Regions from separate parts of the Halomonas sp. NyZ770 genome, predicted to be linked through region 3. Evidence: predicted binding sites of a transcription regulator. Region 3 holds the regulator's gene; each other region holds the start of a gene.

Region 1 (4,211 bases), 1.7 Mb from region 3:
CGCCAGCGCTGGCGTCAGCTGTCAATGTCTGCTCTGATGCCAGGGCATTACGCCCCAGGGTTTCCAGCAAGCGATTGATGAAGCCATCCCGCTGTGCAGGCGAGAGCATGCCCTGCTCGTCCAAGGGCAGGGCGAGGAACCAGATGGCCGGTTCAGGCATCGCACCCAGCCGAAACACGATGCCCAGACGCGCCTGACCCAGCCAGGGCTCGGGCCAGGCGTGTTCGGCCTGCTCGAAGCCGCGCAGGGTATCCCGCGAGCAGGGCACCACACGACGCCCCATATGGTAGAGCGTCACGTCGGCACCGCTGCGGGTAAAGAACTCGTCGAGGGTAGTAATTGGTTGCATGACATCCTTCCGCATTTCAAGCGTGCACTCTACCTTGATGCTCGGTCACTGTCAGCCGTAACCGTTGATAAAACCATACCTTATCGTCGAAGTGGTCAAAAAGTGAACAACATTCCCCAGGCCCCGTGGGAGTAGCCGTTGCGACACCTTTCCATAGTTTATCCACAGTCTCTTGCAGGTTTTCTGTGAATCTGTGCATAAACGCGTTGGCCATGCCTCTCGGTGGCAAGTTACCCACAGAGTTGGGATAATCACGCCGACCATTCCTTATGAGTAGACTGTTTATGAGCGTCCATCAACAGCTTCAAACCGCGCTTCTCGAGCTTGAAGCCGCGATGAAAGCCGCCAACCTATGGCGAACCCCCTTTCCAGAGGCGAGTGCGTTTGCCAGTCAGGAGCCCTTTTGTGTGGATACCATGTCGCTGCCCCAGTGGGTGCGCTATGTGTTCGTAGCCCGGTTGACCGCGCTGGTAGAAGCCCAGGCGACCCTGCCCGCCAAATGTGAGGTAGCGCCCGCCATGGCCGCTTATCTGATGCAGGAAAAAGTGCGCGCCAGCGATCAGGTGCTGGTGATTCGCGCCATGGAAAGAGTCGACCAACTGGTGACGGACAACTGAACAGGTAGCCGTCAGCGCGGCGCTGTCGTGCTTCTCAACCGAACAGGCCCGGAGCAGATGCCCCGGGCCTGTTCGGTTTGATGGGTAGCCCCGTATCTTCTAGAAGCGGTAGCTGAGACCCGCCATGATCACGATGGGGTCGATTTCGACGGTGCCCGCTGCGGCGCCGTTCACCGTGGCGTCCGTATCGATGTCCAGGTACCAGGCGGCGGCGTTGAGCGCCCAGTTGTCGTCGATCAGCAGGTCGATACCCAATTGGCCTGCCAGACCCCAGGAGTCGTCCAGATCCAACTCACCAATCGCCAGCTGTTCGTCCGAGAAGCGCGTGTAGTTGATACCGGCGCCAATGTAGGGCTGAACCCGTGCCTGGGTGCCGCCCAGCGGGTAATACTGCAGCGTCAGGGTGGGTGGCAGGTGCTTGGTCGAGGCAAGGTTCTCGCCGTTCAGGGCAATGTCGTGCTTGAAGGGCAGGGCGGCCAGCAGTTCGACGCCCACCTTGTCGTGAAAGCGATAGCCCAGCGTAAAGGCGAAGTCGGTCTTGTCCTGAACGTCCACCGCCAGTGCACCATTGGCCAAGGCGCCGTTGTCGCTTTTGGGTGACACTTGTGCCACGCCCACGCGGGTAAAGAAGTCACCTGCGCCGTAGGCAAAGGCCTGGCTGCTGGTGGCCAGCGTTGCAACGGCCATGCTGGCAGCGATGAGAAGAGAGGGTTTGAACGGGCGCATAATGTTGCTCCTGACCATGATGAGGGTGAGTGGTTCGCGATCCATGGCGCCACTATAACCAGCCAGAAGCGGTGCGTTATTGACCTGAGGCAAAGAGCGGTGCGCAAGCGGCCAATAATGCAAGAGACCTCCTGCAAGGCGGCGGGGCCTTGACGAGGAGGTCTCGGATGACTGCTTGCCGATGCTCACCGCCTGCCGAAGTAGGCGGTGAGGGTGGCATGCTGGCCAAGAGCCGTGGCTAAAAATCGTCGCCAGGCGTAATGGTCAGGATCAGCGTTCGATGTGCTGGTACTCACCGGCATCGGCGGTCATGTTGCTGACGACCAGGATGGCGATGAAGGAGGCGATGAATCCGGGGATGATTTCGTAGACACCTGGGCCGCCCATGAAGGAGCCGCTCCAGCCCAGCGAAATCCAGATCATCACGGTGGCGGCACCGACGATCATGCCGGCCAATGCGCCTGCACCGTTGGTGCGCGGCCACATCAGCGCGAGGATGATCAGCGGACCAAAGGCAGCGCCAAAGCCTGCCCAGGCGTTACTGACCAGCCCCAGCACCTGCGAGTCTTCATTGGAAGCAATGATGGCGGCCACAATACCCACCAGCACGACGCACACACGGCCCACCGCCACGCACTGCTGCTCGGTGGCATTCTTGTGCAGGAACAGGCGGTAGAAGTCTTCCGTCAGCGAAGAGGAGGACACCAGCAGCTGGCTGGAGATGGTACTCATGATCGCTGCCAGCAGCGCCGCGTACAGGAAGCCGGTGATCAGCGGGTGGAAGAGCAGGTTGGCCAGCACGATGAAGATGGTTTCAGGATCCTGGATGTCCATGCCGTTACGCACTGCGAAGGCGCGACCCGCCAAGCCCAGCGACACGGCACCGATCAGCGAGACCAGCATCCAGCCCATACCGATGTTACGCGCTACAGGCACGTCTTCTTGTGAGCGAATGGCCATGAAGCGAACGATGATATGCGGCTGACCAAAATAGCCCAGGCCCCAGGTCACCGCCGACAGCCAGCCTACGAACGTCAGCCCCGTGGTCCAGGAGAGCAGCGTGGGATCGACACTGTTGAGCGTCTCCGACGCCTGTGAGAAACCACCGCCGCCGTCACCGAACAGCACCACCGCAGGCATGATGATCAAGGCCAGCATCATGATGCAGCCCTGCACGAAGTCGGTCATGCTCACGGCCAGGAAGCCGCCTACCACGGTATAGATCAGCACCACGCCGAGGGTAATGATGACGCCCATGGCGTAATTGCTCATGTCGCCAAAGTTGTACACTCCGGTGAAGGCCGTTTCGAACAGCTTGCCACCGGCTACCAGGCCCGAGGCGGTATACACGGCAAAGAAGATCACGATCACGATGGCCGACACGGTGCGCAGTGCCAGCGCACGGGTCGGGAATCGGTTGGCCAGAAACGCCGGAATGGTAATCGCGTTGCCGTAATGAATGGTCTGCTCGCGCAGGCGAGGCGCGACCAGTATCCAGTTGAGCAGTGCGCCCACCAGCAGGCCAATGCCGATCCAGGCAGAGCCCAGTCCAGACACGAACATGGCTCCGGGCAAGCCCAGCAGCAGCCAGCCGCTCATGTCGGAGGCCCCTGCCGAGAGTGCCGCGACTTGTGGGCTGAGGGTACGGCCCCCCAGCATGTAATCTTCCGAGGAAGAGGTCGCTTTGCGCATGGCATAGATGCCGATGGCGATCATGAGCGCAAAATATCCAAACAAGCTAATCCAAACACCAGTAGCCATAACACTTCTCCAGTTCGTCAGAACGGAGTCAGGTCACCTACGAAAGCCCGCGCGTGCTGGCCGCTCTTTCGTACATTCCTGACTCCGACAGCGTCAGCGCCTTGGCGGTGCGTGGCCAAAGCGCGTTGATCTTGTTGTTAATTTCCCTGCCGGTTCGGCGTGGCCAGTGGCTGGCCACGGCTCGAGCCATCAAGCAGGGCGCCGGAAAGGGTATGGCGGAGTATCGATGTCGAGTTCCCTGTGCCTGGTGCACGGCCTGGGAGGGCCGTGGCAGCGCAGGCAGTCACGCTATTATTGTCAACCATGAGACGGATCCTTTTCAGGAGTTCAGGTTAGTTTATGTCGATGAGCGTTCTACTCATCCCCTAGCGCCAATAGCGACGCGTTGCCACCCAGGGCGGCGGTGTTGTTGGTGATCGTCTTCTCAGTCACGAAGCGCTGCAGGTAATGCGGGCCACCCGCTTTGGGGCCGGTGCCCGAAAGGCCCTGACCGCCGAATGGCTGCACGCCGACCACTGCGCCGATGATATTACGGTTGATGTACACATTGCCTACTCGAATTTTCTGCGCTATTTCAGCGGCAAAGGATTCGTTACGGCTATGCACGCCAAACGTCAGGCCATATCCCCGACCGTTGATGTCGTTGATCACCTTGTCGATCTCGCGGGCCTTGTAACGCACGATGTGCAGCACGGGGCCAAACTGCTCGCGGGTCAGCGCATCGATGCTGTCGATGGTAAAGGCGACCGGGGCCACGA
Region 2 (4,211 bases), 1.4 Mb from region 3:
CAGCGTGTAGTTGGGGGGCACGATGATGGGCCACTTGCTGACGATCAGCCCCAGGTAGGTGAACACGTAGATGCCGATGGTGGCCACGAAGGGAATACCCTCGTCACGACGTTTCACGGAGCGATACACCATGAAGGCCGACAGCAGCGCCAATGCCGGGAACACCCAGATCAGCTGCAAATGACCGAACCAGCGCTCCCAGACCACCGGATTCACGAACGGAGTCCAGATGCTGATGATACCGAAGACGCCCAGTACCAGCGCCAACAGCAGCGGCGTGATCTTGTACGCCCACTCCTGAATATGGCCCTCGGATTTCAAGATCAGCCAGGTGGCTCCCAGCAACGCATAACCTGCCATCAGGCCGAAGCCGGTCAGTACCGAGAATGGCGTCAGCCAATCGAAAGCGCCACCTGCAAAGGCAAAGTTTTCGACATGAAACCCCTGAATGTAAGCACCGACCACCGCCCCTTGAGCGAAAGCGGCTACGCCGGAGCCCCAGCAGAAGGCGCGGTTCCACCAGCGACGATTGCGCCGGGACTTGAAGCGGAACTCGAAGGCCACCCCCCGAAAAATAAGCCCCGCCAGCATCAAGAACACGCCAATATAGAGTGCGGGCAGGAAGACCGAATAGACCAGCGGGAAAGCCCCGAGCAAACCGGCACCCGCCAACACCAGCCACGTCTCGTTGCCGTCCCAGACCGGCGCCACGGAGTTCATCATCACATCCCGGGCGTCTTCGTCCGGGGCGAAGGGATACAGAATTCCAAGCCCCAGATCGAAACCGTCCATCAGCACGTACATCATCAACCCGAACCCGATGATGCCTGCCCAGATTATCGTCAGATCAAACATTTCCATGTCTCAGTTCCTCACCGGGTCGACATCGTCATCAAAGGGAGTTTCCGTGGCCGACAGTGGACGCATGGGGCGTCTGAAATTGTCGCCTGCCGTTTCACGCTCTTCCTTGGGCAGCATGCCGTTACGTACCACGCGGGTCAGATAGTAGATACCGGCATAGAACACCACCGCGTACACCAGCACGTAGCCCACCAGCGTAAACAGCGCCATGGGGCCGGTCAGCGAAGGCGTAACGCCTTCCGCATGGGTCATCATGCCGTATACCAGCCATGGGGCACGTCCTGACTCGGTCACGATCCAACCAGCCAGCACGGCGACGAACGGCATGGGGATCATGTACACCAGCGTCTTGAGGAACCCGGTGTGCTGATGGAATTTGCCTTTGCGACGCAGCAACAGTCCTGTCAGGGCGGTGGCAATCATCAACAGACCGATCCCCACCATCACGCGGAACGCCCAGAAGACGATCCAGACCGGTGGCTGCTCTTCAGGAGCAAATTCATTCAGCCCCTGAATAACCCCATCCGTAGAGTGGGTCAGGATGAGGCTGGCAAGATTGGGAATGCCGATTTCAAAGCGATTGGTTTGCGCTTCCTGGTCCGGGATGGCGAACAGCAGCAACGGAACGTTGCCAGAGGTTTCCCAATGCCCTTCCATGGCCGCCACTTTGGCCGGCTGGTGCTCCAGTGTATTCAAACCATGGAAGTCACCCACGACCGCCTGGGCTGGCGCCAGAAACAGCAGCAACCAAAGGCACATGGAAAGCGCTCGACGGTTGGCTTCCGGGTCGCGACCACGAAGCAGGAACCAGGCACTCACACCGGCCACCACGAAGCCACCGGTCAAGAAGGATGCCATGGCCATGTGCGCGAAGCGGTAAGGAAAGGAGGGATTGAATATCGCTTCGGTCCAGGAAACCACGTGGAACCGATAGTCGATGAGTTCTACCCCTGCCGGTGTATGCATCCAGCTGTTGGCAGAAAGAATCCAGAACGACGAAATGAACGTACCGATCGCCACCATGATGGCAGCAAACAGGTGCACCCCTTGTGGCACCTTGCCTCGGCCAAAGAGCAGGACACCGAGGAATGCCGCTTCAAGGAAGAAAGCGGTAACGACCTCGTAGCTGAGCACCGGCCCGAGGAAGTTGGACGCTGCCTGGGAGAAGTTGCTCCAGTTGGTGCCAAACTGGAAAGACATGACGATCCCGGAGACTACGCCCATGCCGAAGACCACGGCAAACACCTTGGTCCAGAACAGTGCCAGGCGGTCCCAGGCGGGGTTGTTGGTCTTGAAGAACAGCCCATGAAGCAGCGCTATGTAAGACGCCAGTCCGATGGTGAAGACCGGAAAGATCGCATGAAACGATACAACGAAGGCGAACTGCATTCGCGATAGTACAAGGGGGTCGAGTTCCATCACACGCTCCTAAGACCTGGATCAATATCCCATCAATGGGTTACACAAGCTTAGTTGAGCCTTAATGGCACCGCATTTTAGTTATAAGCACTAAGCTTATTCTTTAGCTGTGTTGCATTTTAACGCTTCGACACCCGTTATACAGCGCAAGTTTGCCCAAAAAGCTGTGTCGCATTGACGCATGCCATTCAGGCAAACTGCTCTTTTTCAATTAAAAAAAGTCATGTCATCACCACCAGACTGACCATGTAGCCGGTGTACGCGACAAACAGGGAAAACAGCACGCCACCCTCCAGACGATTGATCCGCCGCGGACGGCCACGCCAGGAGAATGCAAACAGCACCATCATCAGCGTCATGAAGGTCATCACGCTCCAGTCACGCACCAGCACCTCACGACCCGCTTCGATAGGCGTGATGACCCCCGCCAACCCTACCACGGCCAAACTATTGAACAGATTGGAGCCCACCACGTTGCCCAGCACCATATCGTGCTCTTTGCGCCTCAAGGCACTGATGGACGAGGCAAGCTCGGGTAGCGACGTACCGACGGCCACCACCGTCAAACCGATGATGAGATCGCTGACACCAAATCCTACGGCAATTTCTACCGCGCCCCACACCAACAGACGCGAGCTGGCTACCAACAGCACTAACCCCACCAGCGTCCACATCAATGCCATACCACGTGACAGCGGCTTGCTGTCCAGGCTCTCCGTCACTTCATCGGTCAGTGCATCCGCCTGATGACGCCGTGACTGGATGATACTGACCGTAATGAATATCCCTAGCGCGGCCAGCAGCAACACTGCCTCACCGCGAGAAATCCAGCCATCCATCAGCATGTAACCGGTCAGCAGCATGACCGCCACCAATAGCGGCATCTCCTTGCGAATAACGCTGGAGTGCACCGCCAGCGGCGCTATAAGCGCCACAAAACCCAGCACCAGCCCTATGTTGGCAATATTGGATCCGTAAGCATTGCCTACCGCCAGCCCGGGATTACCCTGCATGGCCGCCAGTACGGAGACCATCATTTCAGGGGCCGACGTTCCGAATCCGATCACCAGCATACCGATCAGCAGTGGCGACAACCCCAACCACCGCGAGGTAGCAGCAGCGCCATCGATAAATTTTTCAGCACTCCAGATCAGCAGGACGAGCCCTACCACCACTGCTACAAAGGCAAGCAACATTTCGGTTCCTTAATGTCATCGTATTAGGCACTATCGCGGCTGCATCCTTGTCGAACCGGGAGGCGGGGTCAAGCACCGAGTTCAAGAGAAGCGAGGTGTCCCTGATTTGACACTCACGTCTCGGCTCTATATTGATTTAAAATGCGCCAACTATCGAGAGTTTGCTATTACCTGATGTCTCTTTCATGAAACGACCCACCCTTTCCATGCATACCCCCGCCGTGGACTGCACGCCCCCCGAGGCACGCGTCCAGCGCAGACGGCTGCGCGCCTGCCATGAGTGCGACTGGGTCTCGGCCCTGCCCCCTTTGGGCTCCGGTGAGAAGGCCTCCTGCCCACGATGCTCCCATGTGCTGGTCAAGCGCCACCGCTACCCCGCGCAACGTAGCATGGCACTGGCCATTGCCTCACTGGTGGCACTCATCCTGGCCGTTTCGTTTCCTTTCGTCAGCTTCAGCGTAGGCGGTATCGGCAACCGCATCGAGCTGACCCAGACGGCCACGGCGCTGATCAATTTTCATCAGCCTGTCGTGGCCATCGCAGTGATCATGACCATCGTGGTACTGCCTGCGGTCTACCTGACGGGGGTCATCTGGCTACAGTTCGGGCTACTGCGCGCCCGCCCGCTGCCATTGAGTCGTGATATCGCTCGCTCGCTGGCCCACCTGACCCCCTGGATGATGGCCGATGTATTCATCATCGGCGCGCTGGTCAGCCTGATCAAAGTGGCCGGCA
Region 3 (4,211 bases):
TTCGATGACGACGAAAACGACCTGACTCCCGAACAGCGCGCCGAGCGAAAAAACAGGGCCAAGCCGCCGCGCGACCAAGAGCCCCCGCCATGAACCCGACCGGGCTGGACCTGCCGCCGCTGCTGGCGGCCTGGGTATTTGGCCTCATGGGCGGAGCGCACTGCATCGGCATGTGCGGTGGCATCATGAGCGCCCTCACCTTCGCCGTGCCGCCCAGCATGCGCCACCCTGCTCGCCTGGGCGGGCTGCTGATGAGCTACAACCTGGGGCGTATTCTCAGCTACATGGTGGCCGGTGCGCTGGTGGCCGCGCTGGGCACGCTGGTCTCGCTCTCCCCGGCCGCCCGAGTGGGCCTGCAGGTGGTAGCGGCGGTCATGCTGATTCTGATGGCGCTGTACATCGCCAACTGGTGGAAAGGACTGCTCCGGGTCGAGGCCGCCGGACGCTACCTGTGGCGCTATCTCGACCCCCTGGGCCGACGGTTGATGCCTGTCGTGCACCTGCCCCAGGCCTTCGCCCTGGGCGCCATCTGGGGCTGGCTACCCTGTGGGCTGGTGTACTCCATGCTGGCCTGGAGCCTGGCCACGGCCGACCCGCTGCAAGGCGCGTTGCTGATGGGTGCCTTCGGACTGGGCACCCTGCCCACGCTGCTGGCCACCGGCCTGGCGGCTCGCCAGATGGGCCACCTCATTCGCCACCCCGCCACGCGTACCGTGGCTGCCTTGACCATCATCGGCTTTGCCCTGTGGCAACTGTGGTCGCTGCTGCCGACGGCGCATCACTCATAGCTTGATATAGCTCAACGCTTTGCCCGCTTCGATGCCTTAGCATGCAGGCATATGTCGGCCGGTGGCCCACCACCTGGCTACTTTGCCCTGTTACCACGGAGCGTCTCTTCATGCCCCTTGCCTCTGCTGCCACCGCAACTCCTCACCTCGCAGCGGCCGAGACCCCTGCCTGGGACGAGGCCCTGCTGCGCCGTTACGACACCAGCGGCCCACGCTATACGTCCTACCCCACGGCACTCTCCTTTGACGCAGACATCGGTGCCGACGACGTCACCGATGCCCTGGCGCGCAGCAATGCCAGCCAGCGGCCGCTCTCCCTGTACGTGCACGTGCCCTTTTGCCGCAAGATCTGCTTCTACTGCGCCTGCAACAAGATCGCCACCAAAAACACCCAGCTGGCCGAGCCCTACCTGTCGCGCCTCGATCGTGAAATGGTGTTGACCTCGCGCCACCTGGATACTCGGCGGCCCGTGCAACAGCTGCACTGGGGCGGTGGCACACCGACATTCCTGACCCTGGCGCAAATGAGCGACCTGGTAGACAGGCTGGACGCGAGGTTTGGGCTCTCCAACGCTCCTGACCGCGATTACGCCATCGAGATCGACCCCCGCGAGGCGGATGTCTTCACCCTGCGCCACCTGCAGTCGCTGGGCTTCAATCGCCTCAGCCTGGGCGTCCAGGACCTGAACCCCAGCGTACAGGCGGCCATCAACCGCGTGCAGCCCAAGGTCATGACCGAAACCCTGATGGACGAAGCACACCGGCTGGGCTTTCGCTCCCTCAATCTGGATCTGATTTACGGGCTACCCTTTCAGACCGAGCAGAGCTTTGCCGACACGCTTGCCCAGGTCATCGACCTCAACCCGGCCCGCTTGTCGGTGTTCAATTACGCCCACATGCCCAGCCGCTTTGCCCCCCAGCGGCGCATCAGCGAGACAGACCTGCCCAGCGCCGACGAGAAGCTGGCGATCCTGCGAACCACCATCGAGATGCTCACTCAGGCAGGCTACGTGCATATCGGCATGGACCACTTCGCCCGCCCGGACGACAGCCTCGCCCAGGCACAGCGCCAAGGCACCCTGCAGCGCAACTTCCAGGGTTACTCCAGCCACGCCCAGTGCGACCTGATTGGCCTGGGTGTCTCGGCCATTTCCCGTATCGATGATTTGTATGCCCAGAACCCCACCCAACTGGCAGCCTACGAAGCGGCATTGGATGAAGGTCGGCTGGCAACCGTCAAAGGGATACGCTTAAATAAGGATGATCTAATACGAAGAGACGTCATTGAGCGCCTGATGTGCGATATGGAAATTGACCTGGCCAGCGTTGGCCAGCGCTGGCACATCGATGCGCCCGTCTACTTCGCCAGTGCGCTGGAGCATCTGCAGCCTGCCGAGCGGGATGGCCTGCTGCAGCGCGAAGGGAACCGCCTGCGGGCAACACCGACCGGGCGGCTGCTGATTCGCCACCTGGCCATGGCGTTCGATGCGCGCCTGCAAAGCCAGTCATCGCAACGCTACTCGAAGATCGTATAAACGGCACCTTGAGACATCCACCCCCTGACCCTATGATGGCCAATGAAAAGGGAGAACAACATGCCATATCCTGCCAGCCAACGACGTTCACTGCTGCAAGAGGCGCGCTGCCAGACCTGCAGCCTCAGCTCGCTGTGCCTACCGCTCGCCCTGGAGCTGGAGGATATGAGCCAGTTCGATGCCATCATCCGCCGCCGCGCACCGCTCAAGAAGGGCGAACCGCTGTTTCGCCAGGGCGATGCCTTCACCAGCGTCTATGCGGTGCGTTCCGGCAGCCTGAAACAGGTGACCAGCGAAGGCAACGGCAACGACCAGTTGACCAATTTTTATCTGCCAAGCGAGCTGGTGGGGTTGGATGGTATCGATGAAGAGCAGTATCCCGGCAGCGTGATTGCCCTGGAAACCACCACGGTGTGCGAGATTCCTTTCGACCGCCTGGACACCCTATCGGAAGAGCTGCCGGAACTGCGCGGCCAGCTTTACCGCAGCATGAGCAAGGAGCTGCGCGATGATCGGCGCATGATGCGCCTGCTATCGCGCAAAACTGCCGACCAGCGGCTGGCCAGCTTCCTGATTACCCTCTCTGACCGCTTCCGGCGACGCGGCTACTCGCCCTACAGCTTCCGGCTCTCCATGTCCCGAGCCGATATGGGGAACTACCTGGGCCTGGCCGTCGAGACCGTCAGCCGCATCCTGAGCCGCTTTCAGCAGCAGAACGTGGTGGCCGTCTCGGGTCGAGAGGTCAATATTCTCGACCTGCAACGGCTCATCACCCTGGCCGAAGAGGAGGAGCAGGCAATCAGCTCACGTTGAACGCCTGAATCCGCCCTTCCATCAGCGCCGCCTGTTTGGCTTCCAGCCCGACGAAGTCGAACAGCGCCCGGTCGGCCAATTGGGAAGGCGCCACATTGGTGACGGCCTTGAACATGCTTTCCAGCCGCCCCGGGTGCTTCTTGTCCCATTCGGCCAGCATGTCCTTGACGATCTGACGCTGCATGTTGGGCTGCGACCCGCACAGGTTGCAGGGAATGATCGGAAACTCCATCAGCCGTGAGAATTCGGCAATGTCCGCTTCCTTGCAGTAGGCCAGGGGGCGGATCACGATGTTCTTGCCGTCGTCGGACAGCAGCTTGGGCGGCATGGCCTTCAAGGTCCCGCCAAAGAACATGTTGAGAAACAGCGTCTCGAGGATGTCTTCCCGGTGGTGGCCCAGGGCAATCTTGTTGGCGCCGATCTCCTCGGCAAACCCGTAAAGTGACCCGCGACGCAGCCGCGAGCAGAGCGCGCAGGTGGTCTTGCCTTCCGGGGTTTTCTCCTTCACCACCGAATAGGTATCCCGCTCCAGAATGTGGTACTCCACACCCAGCTTATCCAGGTAACGGGGCAACACGTGCTCGGGAAAGCCCGGCTGTTTCTGGTCGAGGTTGACCGCCACCAGGGAAAAATTGACCGGCGCATTGCGCTGCAGATTGCGCAGGATTTCCAGCATGGTGTAGCTGTCCTTGCCGCCCGACAGGCATACCATGACCCGATCACCCTCATCGATCATGTTGTAATCGATGATGGCGTTGCCCACTTCACGACGAAGACGCTTCTGCAACTTGTTGAATTCGCGCTTCTGTTTGGCATCCTGAAGTTCAGGCTGCTGTTCAGACGCCGCATTGGTGGCACGCGTCGCCGAGGAGGGGTCGAAAAAGTCAGGTGATAACATGGTCGTTGTACTGCCGATGGGTGAAGGAGCAGCGGCTATTCTACAAGACTCGCAGGCGCGACCCAATACAAACCCATCGTCGGCCTCTGGCCACACCGAGCGGCAGCGCGTCGGCTCACACCGTGAAAAGGCGCTCACTCTGCAGGCGCTGATAGAGCAGCGCCGCCGCCGTGGCCT
Region 4 (4,211 bases), 1.4 Mb from region 3:
TTCTATGACCTGGCCATGGATTATTTCAAGCGTGCCCGCTCGGAAGGCGTGCTGCATATCGATATGCACTTCGATCCCCAGGCTCACCTGCAGCGTGGAGTGCCTCTGGAGGTGGTCATGGCGGGACTGCTCAGGGCCAAGCAGGAGGCCGAGAGTCAGCTGGATCTTTCAGTGGGCATGATCATGGCCTTCCTGAGAGATCGGCCAGCCGACGAGGCACTTCACGTTCTCGAGCAGGCGGCACCCTACTGGAAAATGCTGGATGCCATTGGCTTGGACAGCGCCGAGCGTGACAACCCGCCCGAGAAGTTTCAGGCCCTGTTTGCGCGCGCCAAGGAGCTTGGGCTGGTGCGTGTGGCCCATGCGGGCGAGGAGGGGCCTGCCGCTTACATTACGCAAGCCCTGGACCTGTTGGACGTTCAGCGCATCGACCACGGCGTGCGCTGTCTCGAAAGCGAAGACGTCGTGCAGCGCCTCAAGGAGTCTCAAACGGTACTGACCGTGTGCCCGCTCTCCAATGTCAGCTTGAAAGTGGTCGATCAATTGGATCAGCATCCGCTACCGGCGTTGTTGGAAGCGGGGCTGAAGGTCACTATAAGCTCTGACGATCCTGCTTATTTTGGTGGTGGGCTGCTCGAAAATCATATCGCCTGTGCCGATGCCTTTGGCTGGGGAGAAGATACCTTCAAATGGCTGAACCGCAATGCCATGGAAGAAGCCTTCGTCAGCGACGCGCGACGCGCCGAACTGCTGAAGCGCCTGGAGGCAGCCTGACATAGCCTGCCGCCGCCCCTATGGGCGGCGGCATAGTGCATCAGGGTAGAGCGGGCACCTCGAAATCGGGCATTTCACCTGTCAGGGAGTGCAGAAACGCCGTGATGTTATCGATGGTGGGTTCGTCAAACTCACGTCCCAGCATTTCCTGGCCCATGATGGCCACCGCTTCTTCAAGCGTTTCGGTGGCACCATTGTTCATGTACGGGTAAGTGACGCCGACATTGCGCAAGGTGGGAGTGCGGAAGCGGTACTGGTCTCTTTCCTCGCCAGTCACCACGTAGCGACCCAAATCTTTCGAGCCCGGCACCTGAATGGCGTGGAACTGGCTATCGGTAAAGTTGGCGCCGCGATGGCAGGCGATACAGCCATTATCCACGAAAGCTACCATGCCCTCTTTTGCCTGATCGCTGATGGCGTCCATATCACCCCGCAAATAACGATCGAAAGGTGCATTGGGCGTGTTGAGCGTTCTCTGGAAGGCGGCCAGTGCCTTGGCCAGGTTCTCGGCATTGATGGGGTCATCCTGGTCGGGGTACGCTTCCGTGAAGCGCTCCTGGTAGAGCTCGAACTCTGCCAACCTGTCCAGGGCGTGTTCCAGCTGCATGGCCATCTCGACATCGGCTTCGATGGGGCCCAGCGCTTGACCCTCCAAATCCGGCTCCCGTCCATCCCAGAATTGCGATCCCAGGAAACCACTGTTGAGTACGGTGGGTGTGTTGCGTTCGCCAACCTGACCGTTATGGCCCACGGCTCTAGGAATGCGATCCGACCAGCCGAGCGCCGGGTTATGGCAAGTGGCACAGCTGATGACACCGCTGGCGGAGATCCTGGGCTCGAAAAACAGCATGTTGCCCAGCATCACCTTTTCATCGGTCTGTGAATTGTGGGCAGGTAAAGGTGGTAAGTGGGGCAGCGGTTCGAACCTGTCGCGGTAGCTACCGAGTTCGTCGTCTGCCCACAGTGCAGTCGTGCCTAATAGCGCGACACTCGCAAGTCCGATGGCAATACGTGATGTTGTCATGGTTTCCCCCTCCTGTTTGACCGGTCTGGTGTGCACCGTTCTTTTCAGCGGTGCTTCAACAAGTCTAAAAAAGCGGGGAAGGGCGGGGCTTGCCTCAGGTCAACTTTCCGGCCATTGGTGACCCGCAGGTGCTTGAACGGTGAATGAGAAAAAAGCTTGACGATCAAAAAGAATTGGGTAGAATACGCCCCACATCGAACGGCAACGCCGATAGATGGCTCTTTAACAATTTGATCAGGTAATTCATGTGGGCGCTTGCCGATGAGGGTGAATCATCACCTAATATCAAGGCAAGCGAACATCAAGATACTCTTCGGAGTATCGCAGTGAATTCGTTTGAACCTTGAGCCAAGTTTGATCCGCTTTTGTTGCCTTCGGGCAGCGAGTAAGGATCGCATTGATCTTAAACTGAAGAGTTTGATCATGGCTCAGATTGAACGCTGGCGGCAGGCCTAACACATGCAAGTCGAGCGGTAACAGGGGTAGCTTGCTACCCGCTGACGAGCGGCGGACGGGTGAGTAATGCATAGGAATCTGCCCGATAGTGGGGGATAACCTGGGGAAACCCAGGCTAATACCGCATACGTCCTACGGGAGAAAGGGGGCTTCGGCTCCCGCTATCGGATGAGCCTATGTCGGATTAGCTAGTTGGTGAGGTAAAGGCTCACCAAGGCGACGATCCGTAGCTGGTCTGAGAGGATGATCAGCCACATCGGGACTGAGACACGGCCCGAACTCCTACGGGAGGCAGCAGTGGGGAATATTGGACAATGGGGGGAACCCTGATCCAGCCATGCCGCGTGTGTGAAGAAGGCCCTCGGGTTGTAAAGCACTTTCAGTGAGGAAGAACGCCTGGTGGTTAATACCCATCAGGAAAGACATCACTCACAGAAGAAGCACCGGCTAACTCCGTGCCAGCAGCCGCGGTAATACGGAGGGTGCGAGCGTTAATCGGAATTACTGGGCGTAAAGCGCGCGTAGGTGGCTTGATAAGCCGGTTGTGAAAGCCCCGGGCTCAACCTGGGAACGGCATCCGGAACTGTCAAGCTAGAGTGCAGGAGAGGAAGGTAGAATTCCCGGTGTAGCGGTGAAATGCGTAGAGATCGGGAGGAATACCAGTGGCGAAGGCGGCCTTCTGGACTGACACTGACACTGAGGTGCGAAAGCGTGGGTAGCAAACAGGATTAGATACCCTGGTAGTCCACGCCGTAAACGATGTCGACCAGCCGTTGGGTGCCTAGCGCACTTTGTGGCGAAGTTAACGCGATAAGTCGACCGCCTGGGGAGTACGGCCGCAAGGTTAAAACTCAAATGAATTGACGGGGGCCCGCACAAGCGGTGGAGCATGTGGTTTAATTCGATGCAACGCGAAGAACCTTACCTACTCTTGACATCCTGCGAATTCGGTAGAGATACCTTAGTGCCTTCGGGAACGCAGAGACAGGTGCTGCATGGCTGTCGTCAGCTCGTGTTGTGAAATGTTGGGTTAAGTCCCGTAACGAGCGCAACCCTTGTCCTTATTTGCCAGCGCGTAATGGCGGGAACTCTAAGGAGACTGCCGGTGACAAACCGGAGGAAGGTGGGGACGACGTCAAGTCATCATGGCCCTTACGAGTAGGGCTACACACGTGCTACAATGGTCGGTACAAAGGGTTGCCAACTCGCGAGAGTGAGCCAATCCCGAAAAGCCGATCTCAGTCCGGATCGGAGTCTGCAACTCGACTCCGTGAAGTCGGAATCGCTAGTAATCGTGGATCAGAATGCCACGGTGAATACGTTCCCGGGCCTTGTACACACCGCCCGTCACACCATGGGAGTGGACTGCACCAGAAGTGGTTAGCCTAACGCAAGAGGGCGATCACCACGGTGTGGTTCATGACTGGGGTGAAGTCGTAACAAGGTAGCCGTAGGGGAACCTGCGGCTGGATCACCTCCTTAAACGATGTCTTCCCCTCGCGGCAAGCGCTCACAATGAATTACCTGATCAGATGATAGAGCAAACGGTTTTCGCACGACCCCTCTTGGGTCTGTAGCTCAGTTGGTTAGAGCGCACCCCTGATAAGGGTGAGGTCGGCAGTTCAAATCTGCCCAGACCCACCAAATTCCTGTTACGCCGAAACGACGACATCGCCCCCTGCAGCTTGCTGCAATGTGCGGTTCATTGACGTGTCTGCGAGGAATTTATAACAAGAGGTTGGTCTTGCATAACACGATGGGGCCATAGCTCAGCTGGGAGAGCGCCTGCCTTGCACGCAGGAGGTCAGCGGTTCGATCCCGCTTGGCTCCACCATATCGCGTCGTACCAGGTGACACCTCCTGTGCTTCTCGTACCGTTTGTTGGTTTTGTGACCATTGATAAGCCAGAACGCACTGCGTCGTCTTATCACTGTTCATAGAACAGTCGCTCTTTAAC

Evidence for each region. The regulator FNR, encoded in region 3, switches genes on or off when oxygen is low (the NO sensors DNR and NnrR bind a similar motif). The targets are predictions, from matches to a motif close to TTGATNTANATCAA.
Region 1: a site for FNR is predicted at 1,772-1,785, ahead of LG409_RS10915 (OmpW/AlkL family protein). Genes of this name have one in related genera too.
Region 2: a site for FNR is predicted at 2,292-2,305, ahead of LG409_RS09555 (cytochrome ubiquinol oxidase subunit I). Genes of this name have one in related genera too.
Region 4: a site for FNR is predicted at 1,888-1,901, ahead of LG409_RS09530 (cytochrome-c peroxidase). Genes of this name have one in related genera too.

The regions. Positions count from the first base shown of each region.
Region 1 is NZ_CP085143.1:2,369,218-2,373,428, reverse strand. Features, by position in the region: gene LG409_RS10925 (DUF3549 family protein) at 1-349, opposite strand, end outside; gene LG409_RS10920 (YqcC family protein) at 634-966, shown strand; gene LG409_RS10915 (OmpW/AlkL family protein) at 1,066-1,692, opposite strand; gene putP (sodium/proline symporter PutP) at 1,963-3,453, opposite strand; gene putA (bifunctional proline dehydrogenase/L-glutamate gamma-semialdehyde dehydrogenase PutA) at 3,808-4,211, opposite strand, start outside.
Region 2 is NZ_CP085143.1:2,075,368-2,079,578, forward strand. Features, by position in the region: gene cydB (cytochrome d ubiquinol oxidase subunit II) at 1-861, opposite strand, end outside; gene LG409_RS09555 (cytochrome ubiquinol oxidase subunit I) at 865-2,280, opposite strand; gene LG409_RS09560 (calcium/sodium antiporter) at 2,502-3,476, opposite strand; gene LG409_RS09565 (paraquat-inducible protein A) at 3,662-4,211, shown strand, end outside.
Region 3 is NZ_CP085143.1:694,520-698,730, reverse strand. Features, by position in the region: gene ccoS (cbb3-type cytochrome oxidase assembly protein CcoS) at 1-93, shown strand, start outside; gene LG409_RS03395 (sulfite exporter TauE/SafE family protein) at 90-788, shown strand; gene hemN (oxygen-independent coproporphyrinogen III oxidase) at 899-2,323, shown strand; gene fnr (fumarate/nitrate reduction transcriptional regulator Fnr) at 2,384-3,136, shown strand; gene ttcA (tRNA 2-thiocytidine(32) synthetase TtcA) at 3,123-4,034, opposite strand; gene LG409_RS03375 (DNA polymerase III subunit epsilon) at 4,150-4,211, opposite strand, start outside.
Region 4 is NZ_CP085143.1:2,067,383-2,071,593, reverse strand. Features, by position in the region: gene LG409_RS09535 (adenosine deaminase) at 1-774, shown strand, start outside; gene LG409_RS09530 (cytochrome-c peroxidase) at 815-1,798, opposite strand; rRNA gene LG409_RS09525 (16S ribosomal RNA) at 2,204-3,736, shown strand; tRNA gene LG409_RS09520 (tRNA-Ile) at 3,822-3,898, shown strand; tRNA gene LG409_RS09515 (tRNA-Ala) at 4,013-4,088, shown strand.